3 regions of the Psychromonas saccharinae genome follow, and region 2 is predicted to be linked to each of the others. Evidence: predicted binding sites of a transcription regulator. Region 2 holds the regulator's gene; each other region holds the start of a gene.
The links. Region 2 encodes NrdR, which represses ribonucleotide reductase genes. Its sites were predicted from a motif close to AAACACNANATNTNGTGTTT; they were not measured.
Positions count from the first base shown of each region.

Region 1: a site for NrdR is predicted at 3,096-3,115, ahead of nrdA (class 1a ribonucleoside-diphosphate reductase subunit alpha). Genes of this name have one in related genera too.
Region 3: a site for NrdR is predicted at 1,755-1,774, ahead of ACR30L_RS18680 (adenosylcobalamin-dependent ribonucleoside-diphosphate reductase). Genes of this name have one in related genera too.

Region 1 covers NZ_CP195153.1:1,440,277-1,445,922, reverse strand. Annotated here, with positions in the region: gene ACR30L_RS06435 (EAL domain-containing protein) at 1-2,459, opposite strand, end outside; gene nrdA (class 1a ribonucleoside-diphosphate reductase subunit alpha) at 3,177-5,450, shown strand; gene nrdB (class Ia ribonucleoside-diphosphate reductase subunit beta) at 5,557-5,646, shown strand, end outside.
Region 2 covers NZ_CP195153.1:1,613,358-1,619,003, reverse strand. Annotated here, with positions in the region: gene ribBA (bifunctional 3,4-dihydroxy-2-butanone-4-phosphate synthase/GTP cyclohydrolase II) at 1-613, opposite strand, end outside; gene ACR30L_RS07195 (riboflavin synthase) at 681-1,340, opposite strand; gene ribD (bifunctional diaminohydroxyphosphoribosylaminopyrimidine deaminase/5-amino-6-(5-phosphoribosylamino)uracil reductase RibD) at 1,342-2,487, opposite strand; gene nrdR (transcriptional regulator NrdR) at 2,499-2,948, opposite strand; gene ACR30L_RS07180 (zinc ribbon domain-containing protein) at 3,081-3,314, opposite strand; gene der (ribosome biogenesis GTPase Der) at 3,314-4,780, opposite strand; gene bamB (outer membrane protein assembly factor BamB) at 4,871-5,646, opposite strand, start outside.
Region 3 covers NZ_CP195153.1:4,177,749-4,183,394, reverse strand. Annotated here, with positions in the region: gene ACR30L_RS18680 (adenosylcobalamin-dependent ribonucleoside-diphosphate reductase) at 1-1,708, opposite strand, end outside; gene ACR30L_RS18675 (YjbH domain-containing protein) at 1,961-4,177, opposite strand; gene ACR30L_RS18670 (capsule biosynthesis GfcC family protein) at 4,177-4,956, opposite strand; gene ACR30L_RS18665 (YjbF family lipoprotein) at 4,961-5,641, opposite strand.

The DNA of each region.
Region 1 (5,646 bases), 170 kb from region 2:
TGCAATTCTTCATTAGTTGACTGAAGCTCTTCATTCGAAGTTTCGAGTTCTTCAATAAGGGTTTGCATATGCTCTTTAGTACGTTGTAATTCAAACTCTAATTCATGAGTAGATGAAGGTATCTGATCGCAATCAGCTTGGTTCATAAACGGAATATCGTCACCGGATATACTTTGAAAATAAAATATATAGGTTTGATTTTGACCATTCAGCACGGGTACCAAGTGAACTTTAATAAAGCGAGATACACCGTTTTTTTGTGGAAGAGGAATATAATTACTGGCCGCACTAGTGAGCCCTTTTTGTACATCACTGAATAACTTTCGTAAATCCATAGCAAGGCGTGAATCAACAATTTTGTATAAATTATAGGAAACATACCCTTCTGGCAGAGAAATAAAGTCCAAATCGCCTTTTTTATATATGACGTCAAGTTGTTCATTCGTCACAATCATGTTCGGCATCAATAACTTTGTTGCTTCGGTGATAATAATTTCCTGCAGAGGTCGATTTCCTTGAATTATGTTTGAATCGTTCTCTTCAGATTTAATATACTTTGGGGGTCTAACGGTGATCGCTGCATAATTCTTTTTCGAAGAAGAAACGCTTTTAAATATTTTATTGGTTTTATCAATAGTCGCAAAGAATTGCTCAAAATTAGTCGCATTTTCGGACTTTCCGAGAAATAGTAACCCATTACTCTTCAATGCGTAATGAAAGGCCGGCATCACCCATTTCTGGGCATCAAGGTTAAAATAAATCAATAAGTTACGACAAACTATAAGATCTAAATCTTTAAATGGAGGATCCGATAAAATATTATGGTAGGAAAATACAATACTTTGTCGCAGCGTTTTCTTGACTTCAAATTCATTATTCGCAATCGTAAAATAATCTTTAATATAAGATTCAGATACCTCAGTCATTGAAGCTTGGCTATAAACACCTCTTCGTGCAATTTTTAATGCATCTTCATCAATATCCGTTGCAAAAATTCTCAGTTCTAAATGCTGTTGCCGCTCATTTAATAATTCATTCAATATAATTGCGACGGAATAAGCCTCTTCTCCCGTCGATGAGCCTGGCATCCAAACTCTTAACTCTTTCGCATCGGGTACTTTATCTAAATAAGTATCGAGATTATTTTCAAGGGATTCATAAGCACTTTTATCACGGAAGAAACTAGTCACTCCGATTAAAATATCTTTATAAAGTAATTCAACCTCTTGAGCACTATTTGTTATTAATTTAACGTATTCGTTGAGTGTGGTCACTTTTAAAGCAACCATTCGACGCTCAATACGTCGACCAATCGTTGCTTTTTTATAAACTGAAAAATCAACACGTTTTGCTTTATGTAAAAGTGCAAAAATAATTGACACATAATCATTTTCGGGCGTCACTTGATGCCTTTTTAATACGTTATGTCGAGGAAAGTTAGCTAAGGCAACTAACTCTTCGCCTATTTTTTCTGCTTTAATTAGAATATCAACGATGGACCCATTAATGGCAGCCATTGGCATCCCATCATATTTTGCCGTACTAGGCTCCTGAACGATGGTAATCCCACCTTCTGAATTAATGGCACGCATACCTTGGCTACCATCTGAACCGGTCCCCGATAAAATGACCCCAACCGATTTTTCTTTTTTATATTTAGCAATAGAAATAAAGAGCTGATTGACAGAAGGCTTAGGTAAAAAAGAATGTTTTTCAGGCGCAGATAAAATAATTTGATCGTATTCATTTATCTCTACATTTTTATTCGGAGGAGTTATATAGAACACATCGCTTTCAAGTACCTCCTTATCTTCCACTTCCTTTATTTTTAAAGTACTTTCTCGTGAAAGTAATTCGACTAGCATTGTATTATGCTTTGGACTCAGATGTTGCGCGACGATATAAGCGGTATTATTGCTTTCGGGTAATCCTTTTATTAGGGTAGTAAGTGCTTCTAACCCCCCTGCACTAGAACCAATGCCGACAACCATCATTTTATTATTAGCAGCAACGGCAGTTTCATCGGGAATAACTTCAAACCTTTTTTTTTCTTCTAACACTTTCTTCTCATCAATGGATTCTTGGTATTCACCACCCGATAACACATTATCAACGACCCGCGCTAATGTTTTGGTATCAGTTGGTCTGCTGACGAAACCATTAATGTGCTCTTTAATGGTATCTAATAGGAAATCTTCTTGAATATAAGCACTAAATATAACGATCGGCGTTTTTTGGTTGGTTTTACGTATTTCTAGTATTAATTCGGGGCCATTCATAAGTGGCAATTGAATTTCAGTGACCACCAATTGTGGGTTATGCGTCATGAATTTTGAAATGCCTTCTAAACCATCGCTAGCTTCAATCACGGTTGCAAATTTGTTCCGGAAAAAATCTGAATACACTTTGCGCGTATCCTTTTCATTCCTTATATAGAGAACTGTTGCATCGTATTTCATGTCAATCACCTTAATAGATTAGATATTTATATATCTAAAATTTATGCAGTCGTTAGGAAAGGTTTGAGGTATAGAAAAACTCTACAACTTAACGTGTCCCTACGTTATTTTTAATATATAACTAATTAATTATTGAATAGCTCTACAATGAAAAATTGAAATAAGCAACTAATTAAATTATTTTCGAAATTGTAAAATATGTAAACGTTTTAAATGTAATTGTACAACAATTGAATATTGTCCATGTTTTTCATGCTTCACATCAACAACTAATACATTAGAATTACGTCAATAGGTCGTTTTTAATGATGATATAATGCCAAACATCATACAAATGATTATTCTGTGACAATTAAACATTAATTTCCACAATAATTACACATTTATAAAATCTTATTATAGTCATGTCTCATTTTTAAATTATTTTTAATTTAACAATTCAGCATTAATAGCAAATTATTTTTTACAAATAATCATTGCATTTTACAAGCGGCAAGTATGACTTAGATGTGAATGTTAGTTAATACTAACCTATTTTTTCATACTCAATTTATCCACTATTTTATCCACCGAACGCAAAAAATTAATCACTTGCTATAAATCTAAAAATCATTATCTTGTGCCTACAAATTATAAAAACACTATATATAGTGTTTTATACAATTTCATAAATACTATCTACACAATACTATCAGCGCTCCGATTAAGGTAATGCAAATGAACAAAAACCTATTTGTCACCAAACGAAATGGCAAAAGAGAAAACATCGATCTTGAGAAAATTCACCGAGTGATTACTTGGGCTGCGGAAGGACTCAATAATGTATCTGTCTCTCAGGTTGAGTTAAATTCGCATATCCAATTTTATGATGGGATCCGTACCGATGATATTCATGAAACCATTATCAAAGCTGCTGCAGACTTAATTTCTGAAGAATCACCAGATTACCAATATTTAGCTGCGCATCTTGCTGTATTCCATTTACGTAAAAAAGCATATCGCCGTTTTACTCCCCCAAGTGTATTCGAGCATGTAAGCAAAATGTGTTCAAAAGGGAAATATGACCACCATCTTTTAGAGGATTACACCAAGCAAGAGTTTGAACAAATGGAAAAATTTATTGATCACAAACGTGATTTAAATTTCTCCTATGCAGCGGTTAAACAACTTGAAGGTAAATATTTAATTCAAAACCGCGTTACCGGTGATATTTATGAAAGTGCACAGTTCTTATATTTAATGGTGGCAGCGTGTTTATTTGCTAATTACGACAAATCTGTTCGCTTGGATTTTATTAAACGTTTTTACGATGCAACATCACTCTTTAAAATTTCCTTACCGACACCGATCATGTCAGGTGTGCGTACACCAACTCGCCAATTTAGTTCCTGCGTTTTGATTGAAACAGGTGATAGCCTAGATTCAATCAATGCGACAGCAAGCTCGATTGTTAAATATGTATCACAACGTGCAGGTATTGGTATCAATGCGGGCCGTATTCGCGCTATTGGTAGTACTATCCGTGGTGGTGAAGCACTTCATACTGGCTGTATTCCATTTTATAAATACTTCCAAACAGCAGTAAAATCTTGTTCTCAAGGTGGTGTTCGTGGTGGTGCAGCTACTATTTTTTATCCTATATGGCACCTTGAAGTTGAATCACTTTTAGTATTAAAAAATAACCGAGGTGTAGAATCTAACCGTATTCGTCATATGGATTATGGTGTACAACTTGGTCGACTATTTTATCAACGCTTGATTGATCAAAAATCAATTTCATTATTTAGCCCTTCAGACACACCAGGGCTTTACGATGCATTTTTTGAAGACCAAGATGAATTTGAACGCTTGTATACACAATATGAAGCCGATGAAAATATTCGTAAAAAATCAATCGATGCAACGGAACTGTTCTCCCTATTAATGCAAGAACGTGCAAGTACTGGCCGCATATATATTCAGAACGTTGACCATTGTAATACCCACAGTCCATTTGACAGTAAGGTCGCGCCGGTTCGTCAAAGTAACCTGTGTATGGAAATCGCATTACCGACTAAACCATTACAGCATATTATGGATGAAGAAGGTGAAATCGCCCTTTGTACATTGTCTGCATTGAATTTAGGCTCTATTGAGTCACTAGATGAATTAGAAGAACTCGCGGAACTGACCGTGCGTGCGCTTGATAATTTGTTAGATTATCAAGACTATCCAATTAAAGCCGCTGAAAATAGCAGCATGGCACGCCGTACTTTAGGGGTTGGTGTTATTAATTACGCCTATTACCTTGCTAAAAACGGTGTAAAATATTCAGATGGCAGTGCAAACAATTTAACGCATAAAACATTTGAAGCGATTCAGTTCTACCTATTAAAAGCATCAAATAAACTCGCAAAAGAACGTGGAGCTTGCCCACTATTTAATGAAACACGTTACTCACAGGGTATTTTACCTATTGATACCTATAAAAAGTCATTAGATGCGATTTGTGACGAAGGCTACCATCTTGATTGGGAAACTTTACGTAAGGATATTGTTAAAGACGGCTTACGTAACTCAACATTATCAGCATTAATGCCATCGGAAACCTCTAGTCAAATATCTAATGCAACTAATGGTATTGAGCCACCACGTGGTTTCATTAGCGTCAAAGCAAGTAAAGACGGTATATTAAAACAGGTCGTCCCTGAATTTGATAAATATAAAAACAACTATGAGTTATTATGGAATATTCCAAATAATATCGGGTATTTATCGCTTGTTGGCCTTATGCAAAAATTTGTGGATCAGTCTATTTCCGCAAATACCAACTACGATCCAAATCATTTTCCAGATGGTAAAGTACCAATGACAAGCCTATTAAAAGACTTATTAACGGCTTATAAAATGGGTGTAAAAACTTTGTATTATCACAACACACGCGATGGCGCAGATGACAAAAAAGTATTTGAAGAAGATGATGATTGTGCCGGCGGTGCATGTAAGATCTAACAAAGAGTAAACATTAAGCTTCTTGCCCCGAGCCCTAGCTGCGAACTTCGTAGCTAGGGGCTCGCAGCGAGCAGCTAACGATTAATATATTATCCTGGAGCTTATAATGGCTTATACAACCTTTTCAAAAATTGCTAATGACGCACTGAAAGAGCCAATGTTTTTTGGTAATCCGGTTAACGTGGCACGTTATGAT
Region 2 (5,646 bases):
TTGTTTCATTATTATTACGATATTCAATTAAATCTGCTACTGTTCCCAATTTAATGCCATGTTCTTGAGCAAAAATTTCAAGGTCAGCGCGTCGTGCCATGGTCCCATCTTCATTAAGAATTTCAACGATAACAGCTGCAGGTTCACGACCGGCTAAACGACCAAGATCACAACCAGCTTCTGTATGTCCGGCACGAGTTAATACACCACCTGGCTGGGCTTTAAGTGGGAAAATATGTCCAGGCATCACAATATCAGCCGGTTTTGCATCTTTGGCAATCGCAGCTTGTACCGTAATAGCACGATCTGCAGCAGAAATCCCAGTAGTCACACCATTTGCAGCTTCAATAGAAACCGTAAAATTAGTTGAAAATGCCGCCGTATTATCGTCGACCATTAAGGGTAATTTTAGTTGCTTACAACGTTCTTCAGTCAATGTTAAACAGATTAAACCACGCCCATATTTAGCCATGAAATTGATTGCTTCTGGAGTGACCATATCGGCAGCAATAATTAAATCACCTTCATTTTCACGGTCTTCATCATCCATTAAGATAACCATTTTACCCAAGCGAATATCTTCAATGATTTCAGCTGTTGTATTTAATTGCATTATTGAATTCCTATATTTCTTCTTAGAAGGCTTCTCATAAAACGAAGTCATTATTATATTTTTCGAACTATCCCATAAAGCCGCTTTTAGCAAGAAGCTCCATAGTTGATTGTTTACTCTCTGGCTGACTGGCCTTTTCACCTAACAATAAGCGCTCTAAATAACGCGCAATCACATCAACTTCGAGGTTTACTGGTGTACCTACTTTATAATTAGCCATAATAGTTTGTGAAATAGTATGTGGAATAATCGTTAATTTAAAACGAGCACCTTCGACGTCATTAATCGTCAAACTAATACCATCAACGGTAATCGAACCTTTCTCTGCAATATATTTTGCTAATTGCTCAGGCGCTTTAACCCAATATTCAACAGCATTACCCAGTTGATTAATTGAACATATTTCTCCAACACCATCGACATGCCCGCTGACAATATGGCCACCAAAGCGATCATTCATCTGCATCGCTTTTTCAAGGTTAACTTCAAACCCTGTTTTTATTTGTGAAAAACCACTACGCTTCAATGTTTCCTGCGATAAATCCACAGAAAAACCATGATCACTTAACGCTGTGATCGTTAAGCATACTCCATTATGCGCAATACTATCACCCAATTTAACATCACTTAAATCAAGCGCTCCACAATCAACATTAATGGTAACATCCTGTGCGTGATGCTTAATTGCTTTAACGGTGCCGATTGCTTCTATAATACCTGTAAACATATTAATCTCGGTTGCTTATTATACGAAGATCATCACCCACAATCGCAACATCTTTAAGCGACAATTGAATAACATCTTCCATTTTTGAAAAGTTGGGTAAGTTTACTAAGTTTCTTGCTAAATCACCCATTAATTTTGGTGCTTGATAAAGAATAAATTCATCGACCAGATTGTTTCTAAAAAACTCACCGCTAAGTTTTGCCCCAGCTTCAACCCACAGGTCATTGACTTCATATTGAGGTAGGCGATTTAACAAATCATTAAGGTCAATATGCCCTTGACTATCGGGTACGCCAACAATCTGCTCAACCTCCGCAATCAATATTTTATTACGGATATCTGAGCGCTTAGAAAGTGAAACAATAATGACTTTCCCCGGTAGCTCAAACAAACCTTCATTCAATGTTAGTTGATTGTTAGAGTCCAAAATAATGCGGATTGGCTGACGAACTAATTTCTCATTAACTTCATTTAAGAATTGTGGTGCTTTTTGTAGCTCATTATATCGAACATTTAGACTCGGATTATCAGCAAGTACAGTACCTATACCTGTTAGGATAGCACTTTGTTGAGCACGATAATACTGAACATCAATTCTAGCCTCTGAACCCGTTATCCATTTGCTTTGGCCATTTTTCAACGCGGTTTTACCATCTAAACTTGCAGCTTGTTTAACCGTTACACGTGGTCTATTGGCTTGCATACGTTTGATAAAACCAAGGTTTAAATTACGCGCATCTGACTCAAGCAATCCAACTGCAACTTCAATACCAGCATCGAGTAGAATTTGGATGCCACGCCCTGCCACTTGAGGATTTGGATCCTCCATTGCGATAACAACCCGTTTAACACCCGCTTTAGTTAATGCCAAAGCACAAGGTGGGGTTCGTCCATAATGAGAGCAAGGTTCAAGGGTAACGTAACAAGTGGCACCAACGGTTTTGTTTTTCGCCATTGCTAATGCATTAACTTCAGCATGAGGCAATCCGGCTTTAAGATGAAACCCTTCTCCAACAATGGTGTCGTTATTCACAATAACACAGCCAACGTTAGGATTCGGTGAAGTAGTAAATCGCCCTTTTTTAGCCAGCGTGATAGCGCAAGCCATGTATTGCCTATCTAAATCTGTAAAACTTACGGTATTCATTTTTTATCCAATTACTTTTCTAATTTTGCAATTTCTTCGCCAAATTCTTTAACGTCTTCAAAAGAACGATAGACAGAAGCAAAACGAATATAAGCAATTTTATCTAAGCTTTTTAATAACTCCATGACTAACTCACCGACTATTTTTGAAGAAATTTCACGTTCTCCCGTAGCACGTATCGTGGATTTAAGTTTATTGACTGCATTTTCAATATCTTCAATACTTACCGGACGTTTTTCTAATGCGCGGTGAATGCCTACTAGTAACTTTTCATCATTAAAAGGCTCTCTTCGACCATCTGACTTGATAAGGTGTGGCATAACCAATTCTGCAACTTCGAAAGTCGTAAATCGTTCTGCACATTCATTACAAGAACGGCGGCGACGAACTTGATAGCCCTCAGCCACTAAACGAGAATCGATAACCTTGGTATCTTGTGCGCCACAAAAAGGACAATACATAATTTTTCTCTCTTTAGATAAATCAATCCGATAGAGTAAGGATAATACCAAATAATAATAAATTGCATGATAAAAAAGGCCGAATTATTCATTCAGCCTCTTATCTAACAAAATATAGAATCAAGGTAATGCTTAGCTTTGATGTAAACTGTAAATAGCAGACGATTTACTTTTTAGCTCATTACAATTATTACACCACAAATTTGCAGCACCACAAGCTTGCAATAATTCTAAAGTCTCACCACACTTGTCACAGGCGGCTTGAATTTTTAAATCACTCCCACAACTATCGCAATGGTAATTCTTTTTTTGAATACCCGCATTTTCTATTGCTTGTCCGCATTTAGGGCATGTTAACGACATCATTATTTTCCTTTTTTATGGAACTTCATCATACGTTTACGCTTGTGCATTTGATTTGGTGTTAACTTATTACGGCGTCCTTCAAATGGATTACTACCTTCACGGAATTCAATCCGAATGGGCGTTCCCATAATACCGAGTGAACGACGGAAATAATTCATTAAATAGCGTTTATATGAATCAGCTAGTTTTTTAACTTGGTTTCCGTGAATAACAATCAACGGAGGATTATAACCACCCGCATGTGCATAACGTAGTTTAACACGACGTCCCTGCACCATCGGTGGTTGGTGATCATCAACAGCCATCCCCATTATTCGAGTTAGCATTGAAGTCGAAATACGTTTAGTTGAAGATTCATAAGCTTCTTCAACGGATTCATATAAATGCCCAACGCCAGTCCCATGTAAGGCAGAAATAAAATGAATTTTAGCAAAATCAACAAAACCAAGTCGACGATCAAGTTCGCTTTTTACCCGCTCCTTATCGTATTCTGACATACCATCCCATTTATTCACCGCAATCACGAGTGAACGACCGGCATTTAGGGTATAGCCCAGTAGCGATAAATCTTGATCCGAAATACCATCACGCGCATCAATAATTAGCATAACGACATTACTATCTTCAATGGCTTTTAAGGTTTTAATTACTGAGAATTTTTCAACGGTTTCATTCACTTTTTTGCGCTTACGAACACCCGCTGTATCAATCAATACATATTCGCGATCATCACGTGTCATCGGAATATAAATACTATCACGAGTGGTACCTGGCATATCGTACACAAGCACTCGTTCTTCACCTAGAATACGGTTAGTTAGGGTTGATTTACCAACATTAGGGCGCCCAATTAACGCTAACTTTATCGGCAAGTTCTGTAAGCGTTCTTGCTCTTTAAGCAGTGCTTCTTCATCTTCTTCTATGAATTCTGGTTCAAGGTTATCATCATCACCGTCTTGCTCAACAACGACCTCATCGAAGAAACCATCGAGTGCAGTTTCAATCATTTGACGAACGCCTTTACCATGTGCAGCAGCAATATGGTAGACCTCACCTAAACCGAGCGCATAAAATTCACCACAGGCAGAATCAGCATCAATCCCATCGGTTTTGTTCGCAACAATAAATACGTTTTTTTCTTGTTTTCTCAAGTGATCTGCAATTGCTTCATCGGCAACAGTCATCCCAACTCGCGCATCAACAAGGAATAGAATGGCATCGGCTTCTTCAATTGCTTGTAATGACTGCCCTGCCATCAATGCATCAATACCCTGTTCATCGCCGGTAATACCACCGGTATCGATAACAATAAACTCATTTTCATCGATCTTTGCCTGACCGTATTTACGATCTCGAGTTAGACCGGGAAAATCCGCAACCAACGCATCACGAGTACGAGTTAAGCGGTTAAATAATGTTGATTTGCCCACATTGGGACGTCCAACTAATGCGACGACTGGTAACATACTTCAATCCTATAAAACAAAAAAAACCCTTACCAAAAAAGTTAAGGGTTTCATAGTATACAATAATTTCTGACGTAAATAATTAAGTAATTAATCTAGGTTTAACGATGGTTTTTCAATGGCGATTAATTTACCACTGCGAGTCTGTAAATAAAGGTAATCATTCGTCGCTATTGGCTCCATATACAAACCATCCGAATCTAACTTTTGTTGCGCAACAAAGGTACCAGTTTCTCGACTTAACCAATGTAAATAACCTTCTCCATCACCAACAACGATGTATTCATTCGCGACGGTTACGCCTGTGAGATTGCGGTATGATAATTTATCATTACTCCAAAGCTCTGTTCCTGAACTACGATCAATCGCATAAACATAGCCTCGATAGTCAGTGACATATAAAGTCATTCCAGATAATGCAATATCACTAAACCCTGCATATTTACGAGACCAAATTTGCTTACCCTTAAGTAAATCGATTGCAATCAAATTTCCATTATAAGCAAGCGCATAAACCACACCATTACTGATAATAGGTTTCATATCAACATCAACCAAACGATCTAGCTCAGTCGCACCATAAGGTCGTGCCACAGGAAGCTGCCATAGGGGCTGCCCCGTTGATAATAAAGCCACACTGACATAACCATCAGCACGCCCATATACAATACCACCTTGAGAAATTGCAGGTGTTGCACTGCCTCGCAATGAAAGATTCGGCTGTTTATTACTTAAATTCCAAAGTTGTTCACCCGTATCACTGTCTAACGCAATTAAATCACCGCGTGTGGTATGAATAACAACAACACCACTATCGTAAACAGGCTGAGCAACAACCTCACCAGTTACATCGGTTTCCCAGTTTA
Region 3 (5,646 bases), 1.9 Mb from region 2:
CATCGACAGCTTGCTTTGATTTTTTACCTTCAGTAATAATATTACGCGTATATTTATGGGAGAAACTGGGTTCAATACCATTACTAACATTATTCGCAATTGAGAGTGAAATGGTGCCAGTTGGTGCAATTGAAGAGTGATGGGTAAAGCGGCAACCTTTTTCGATAATTCGTTGGACAAGTTCTGGTTCTTCTTCAGCAACTTGTTGCATGTAACGGCTGTATAGCCCATGTAGCACTTTACCTTTGACCTTATCACCGATTTTAATGCCGTCTTTTCGCATCTCTGGGCGTTTAGTTAGCATTGCTGAGTCGATAATAAACTCTTCTTCCATTATCGGTGCCGCACCTTTTTCTTCGGCAAGTTCAATGCCGGTTCGCCATCCTTGCAATGCCATCTGCTTAGATGTTTCTTCGGTAAAGGCAACGGATTCTGCACCACCATAACGAATACCTAACATAGCAAGAGCTGATCCTAAGCCAAGGAATCCCATACCATGACGACGTTTACGGATTAATTCAGCTTGTTGCTCCTGTAAAGGCAGACCGTTAATTTCAACAACGTTATCGAGTAAACGAGTAAAAATAGCAACGACTTTACGATAACGATCCCAGTCAAAACGAGCATCGCTAGTAAAAGGGTTATCCACAAATTTAGTGAGATTGATAGAACCTAAAAGGCAAGCACCATAGGGAGGAAGTGGCTGTTCTCCACAGGGATTGGTTGCACGGATATGCTCGCAGAACCAGTTGTTATTCATTTCGTTTACGCGATCGATAAGAATAAATCCAGGCTCTGCATAATCGTAAGTCGATGCCATAATGACATCCCAAACACGTGATGCCCGCATAGTCTTATATATGCGGCAGGCAACTTGCCCTTGATCGTTCAATATATAGTGTTGTGAAGCTGAATATTTTAAATCAAAGGGGCAATCTCGCCATACAATTTGTTCACTGTTATCTAATGCAAGGTTATCGGATTCAACTTCTTTTGCTGTTGCAGGAAAGCTTAAGGGCCATTCGGCATCTTCTTTCACCGCATTAATAAATGCTTCAGAAATTAATAATGAAAGATTAAACTGACGAAGTCGACCATCTTCTCGTTTAGCGCGGACAAACTCCATCATATCAGGATGAGATACATCAAAGGTGCCCATTTGAGCACCACGCCGACCACCCGCTGAACTGATGGTGAAACACATTTTATCGTAGATATCCATAAAGGAAAGTGGGCCAGAGGTATAAGCACCTGCACCAGAAACATAAGCGGCACTCGGACGAAGCGTTGAAAATTCATAGCCAATACCACAACCTGCTTTTAGTGTCAGCCCGGCTTCATGGACTTTATTCAGGATGCCATCCATGGAATCTTCGATAATACCTGAAACCGTACAGTTAATTGTAGAAGTCGCTGGTTTGTAATCATGGGCACCTGCATTAGAGGTAATTCGGCCCGCCGGTATCGCACCATTTTGTAATGCCCAGAAAAATTCTTGAGTCCACTTTTCTTGTTGTTCCTTTGTTTTTTCAACAGCAGCCGTTGCTTGTGCTACACGTATAAAAGTGTCATCGAGGGATTGATCAACGGGATGACCATGTTTATCTTTTAAGCGGTATTTTTTGTCCCAAATATCTTGGGATGCATCCTGCAGTGGTATGTCTTGGACGGTCGCTGGGCACGATTGTGCAACGCGGGGTGATGCCATGTTTCTCTCCTTACGATTACTAAATGTATGTGTTTTTGTAGTTAGGAGGCACTATATATTGTGTCTAAGGCGAAAAAGTATAGCGATTTTGGCGTGTAAATACGAATACAATATTTTTAAAAAAGAGTGAATTTTGGCATGAATTATATTGAGACTTGGTCGTTTATATTAAGGGGGGATAAAGGGAACCATGGTGTAAAGTATCTCTATGAGACTTCAAGATAATAAGACTCATAGAGATTATTTTCGTTGTTATTGTCCTGCAGGTTGAGTAAACCAAGGAGATCGTGTGTCGGTTAAATTGTATAGGTCATATTTTCGACCTAATTTTTGTCCACCATCTCGAGTTAAAGGTTGCCAGTCTAAAATAACACGTGTTCTGCTCGGTTTAACAGTTAAGACGTCAAAGGGCATTGAAACGTAGAACCCCTTTGTAAAGCTGCCTTCACCAAAATCTTCAGAAGATAAATCAGTAAAACTTGCGTAAAAACCCGCAATAATACCACTATTAAAGCGTTTAGAAACATCTAAGCGTACACCTTTATCTTGACCAAGGAATTGGCCTATATTTGCTTGAATTAAGGTATTACCTAGAAATGATAATTGAGGTCTGTAATAAAGGTTTATAAAGCCAGTTTCACCTTGAGATAATACATAAGCGGCGCAGTTGGTTGTATATACACCACCGTTACATCCGTCATCAAATTCAAAATAATCATCTGAATAAGTTGAAAACCAATTATTCGGATCACGTTGAGAAATGAGACTTAGATCTGCTCCTATTGCCCAATTTGAATTTTCAGGACGATATAAAACTTCTCCACCAATACCTGCGAACATGGATTCTAGATAACCGCCGTAACCCTGAAAATAAATGTTTTCACTTAAACGGTCAAACCAAGTCAATTGTAAGTTAGTCATGCGTACGGGATTATCGTGTACATAATAGCGGAATAAGCTTCTGACTCTTGGCACCGCGAAATTATCAATATAGGGCGAATTTTCAACGTAGCTAAATTCATCGTAATTATCAAAAAAATTAATATACAGCGCACCAGATAACTCAAGCTTGGGCGTTAATTGATACGCGCTATTTGCTGTTACACCGACAGCATACAAATAAAAGTTCTCCGCACTACCAAAACTTTGAGTTAATGTGCCGTCCAGATTGTAGGTGAGTTTATTGTCGTTTGGACTAAAACTAGTACTGTTTTGTGGCGTTAAATTAGTCATACTTGATACTTTAGCATCGTCTAGTTTGGCACCAATATATTCGTTATTGATAACTTGATCGAATTTGTCAGCATCGAATTGTGTTTCAATTAACTCCATTCCTTTTTTCATTTCAATGAAAGTATAGGATTCAATATCAGGAGTACGTACTTGAGAAAGTAATAGACCTGCTCTCTTTTGAGCAATATCTAAATCCCGGTATTTAGTTTGTGTTGCTTTAACTGTAATATTTTTTTCTGAGGTAATTATTTCTGCTTGTTGATACCCTGCATTATTAGCAAGTTCTTTACTCACCTCAGCCCAATTTGTATTTTCTGTCTTTGAATTCGGCGCATAAGCTGGCACTGGTGAATCGCGCCATGATGGTGTTATATTATTGAAATTAGTGTTGAAGGTAAAACCAAGTGTTAGCGTATCGCCTCGTTCATAACCTATTCTTAAATCCCCCCAATGCGCGATATTATATAGTAGTCCAAAATTCCAAGGGGTATGCTGAGTCATTTCCGTTGCACCTTTCGTCACTGGAAAATCACCGCTATAGTCATTACTGTCATATTCAACTTTTAGGCGTAACGGTTGATAAGGTGTCTGATATTCAACCCCACCAAAAATGGCGGAGGAACCCTTAAACCATTTACTGTATTCAATAGTCCCTCCATTATCACTATAACCATTACTACGTTCACAATAACTACCACTTAGTGTACAAAATGGATTGCTAAAATTATCACTCTGACCTAGATATCCCCATCCCATCCCAAGTGTGAAGTCTACATTAGAAAAGCGTTTTGTTGCCGCAATAAATTCACCATCGAATAAACCTGTTCCACCAATGTCACGAATACCAACTGAGGTCTCTGGTAACCAAGAGCTTTCTTCCAATAAACGAAACTTAACATCGATACCTTTATCGGTATAACTAGTGTCACCACTGAGTTCATAGTATGGGCTATATAATAAATCTCTTACAGTTGTGTAGCGTATCGTTGTTTCTGCCCAAGGCATTAACTGTAATGATACAGTGCCATGGTAATATTCGTTATTGAACGTTCCACCAAAGCTTAACTCACCTTCCGGTGCCATTCGACCACTTGGCATTTGCATTAAACCAACACCACCAAAGTCTGTTTGTGAGACGTTAAATTTTGCTGGTGTGAAAGGATCTGCAGTGGTTGTTTTCGTAAAGGACAAGAAAACAATAATTGATAACTTAAAAAGTGATGAGTTCAATTTCATTAGATCGTTCCAGACACAGTTAAAGGGGGGAGATACCGCAATAAATTAGCTATTTTTTGATTAAGAGAAGCAAATTCTGCTGGTAGTTTATCAAAGCCAATAAAAAGGGTTGCGCCTGGTGCGAAGAAAGTGGTGATATTATTCCAATAGTTATTACTTGCTTTATTGACGACACCATCCGGTTGAATAATATAAACGAAGGAAGTCTGGCTTGTTATTGGTAATGGTATTGTTTTTAGATAATCTGCGATAGAACGATGTGCGATTAGCTCCTCGCGTTGCTTTATCTCTTTTCCTCCAACGATACGGATTTGATTCGACCTAACTGGTGTTTCTAATATGAAGTGGCCCTTTAAAAGAGGATTAAATTGATTTTGGATACGTACTAAATCATTATCTAAATTAATGAAATGGCGATAATTGAAGTCATTAGTTTGAATGAATTTAATTAACAGGTCTGCTTTAATTTTCGTTTTGGGTTTAGCCTGACTCAAATGCGTTAATTGAGCGATTAATTCATTTTTTAACTTGGTGATTTTTTCATTGTTTTTTTGTTCTAATAATTGAGCTGCTAACCAAAAGATAGAAAAACTTCCTTTGCTCTGAATGTTTGTTTCAACATCACTAAGTACTTGGCTTAATCTTACTGGTGATGGGTAAGTTAAATTCAAGGAAAGTGAAGGGACATGAACAATTAATTGCGTTTGGGGTTCACTAGCATTTGTTGTATTTACCAGCAGCAATAAACTTAACACAATCATTTTGTAAATAGCGTTCATGCTGTTACCTCGTAAAGGGTTTGAGAATGGTCATTTCAATTGATGCCATATCAGGGCCAAGGTATTGAATAGATTTTACAACTTCATGGGAAGTTTTATCTAACCAGAAATGATTAGTAAATTGCGCATGAATAGCAGGGATCGAAACTTCTTCTTGATAATAATCTGTCTCTTTGTCCCAAATAGTAGAATGAATGGTTTCAGAGTCGATGTAATTCCAAGTTAAATTTGCTTCGTAATTATAGCGATATTGGGGTTGCCAATCATAAATCGCATGCCATTCATGATTATTTGGTTTTTTACCATTCAGTGTTAATGGGTCAATTGAATTATTGGCGTTTAAACCACTAATATTATTATTGAGTAATCTTAATGTTTTAATTAAACGTCCATTTTCAGTTGTTAACATTACTCTGTCAGCTGAAAGCCATTTTAATTGAGTTTGTGTCGGATCTTTAGGGGAAAGCTCTGCTAATGCCAAAACAATAAGTACTTGATGTCCATTATCAATTTTTAAATAGCTATTAGCATAAGGAATATCTTGTAACGCTTCTTTCGTTTTTATGACATTGGGGAAGCCAAATACTGCTTCGTCCACAGTTGCGAGAACATCTTTTCCTCTTTGAGAACATGCGCTAATAAAAATTAAGCAAAAAAGAAACGGTAATTGTTTTAATAAAGGCATAATAA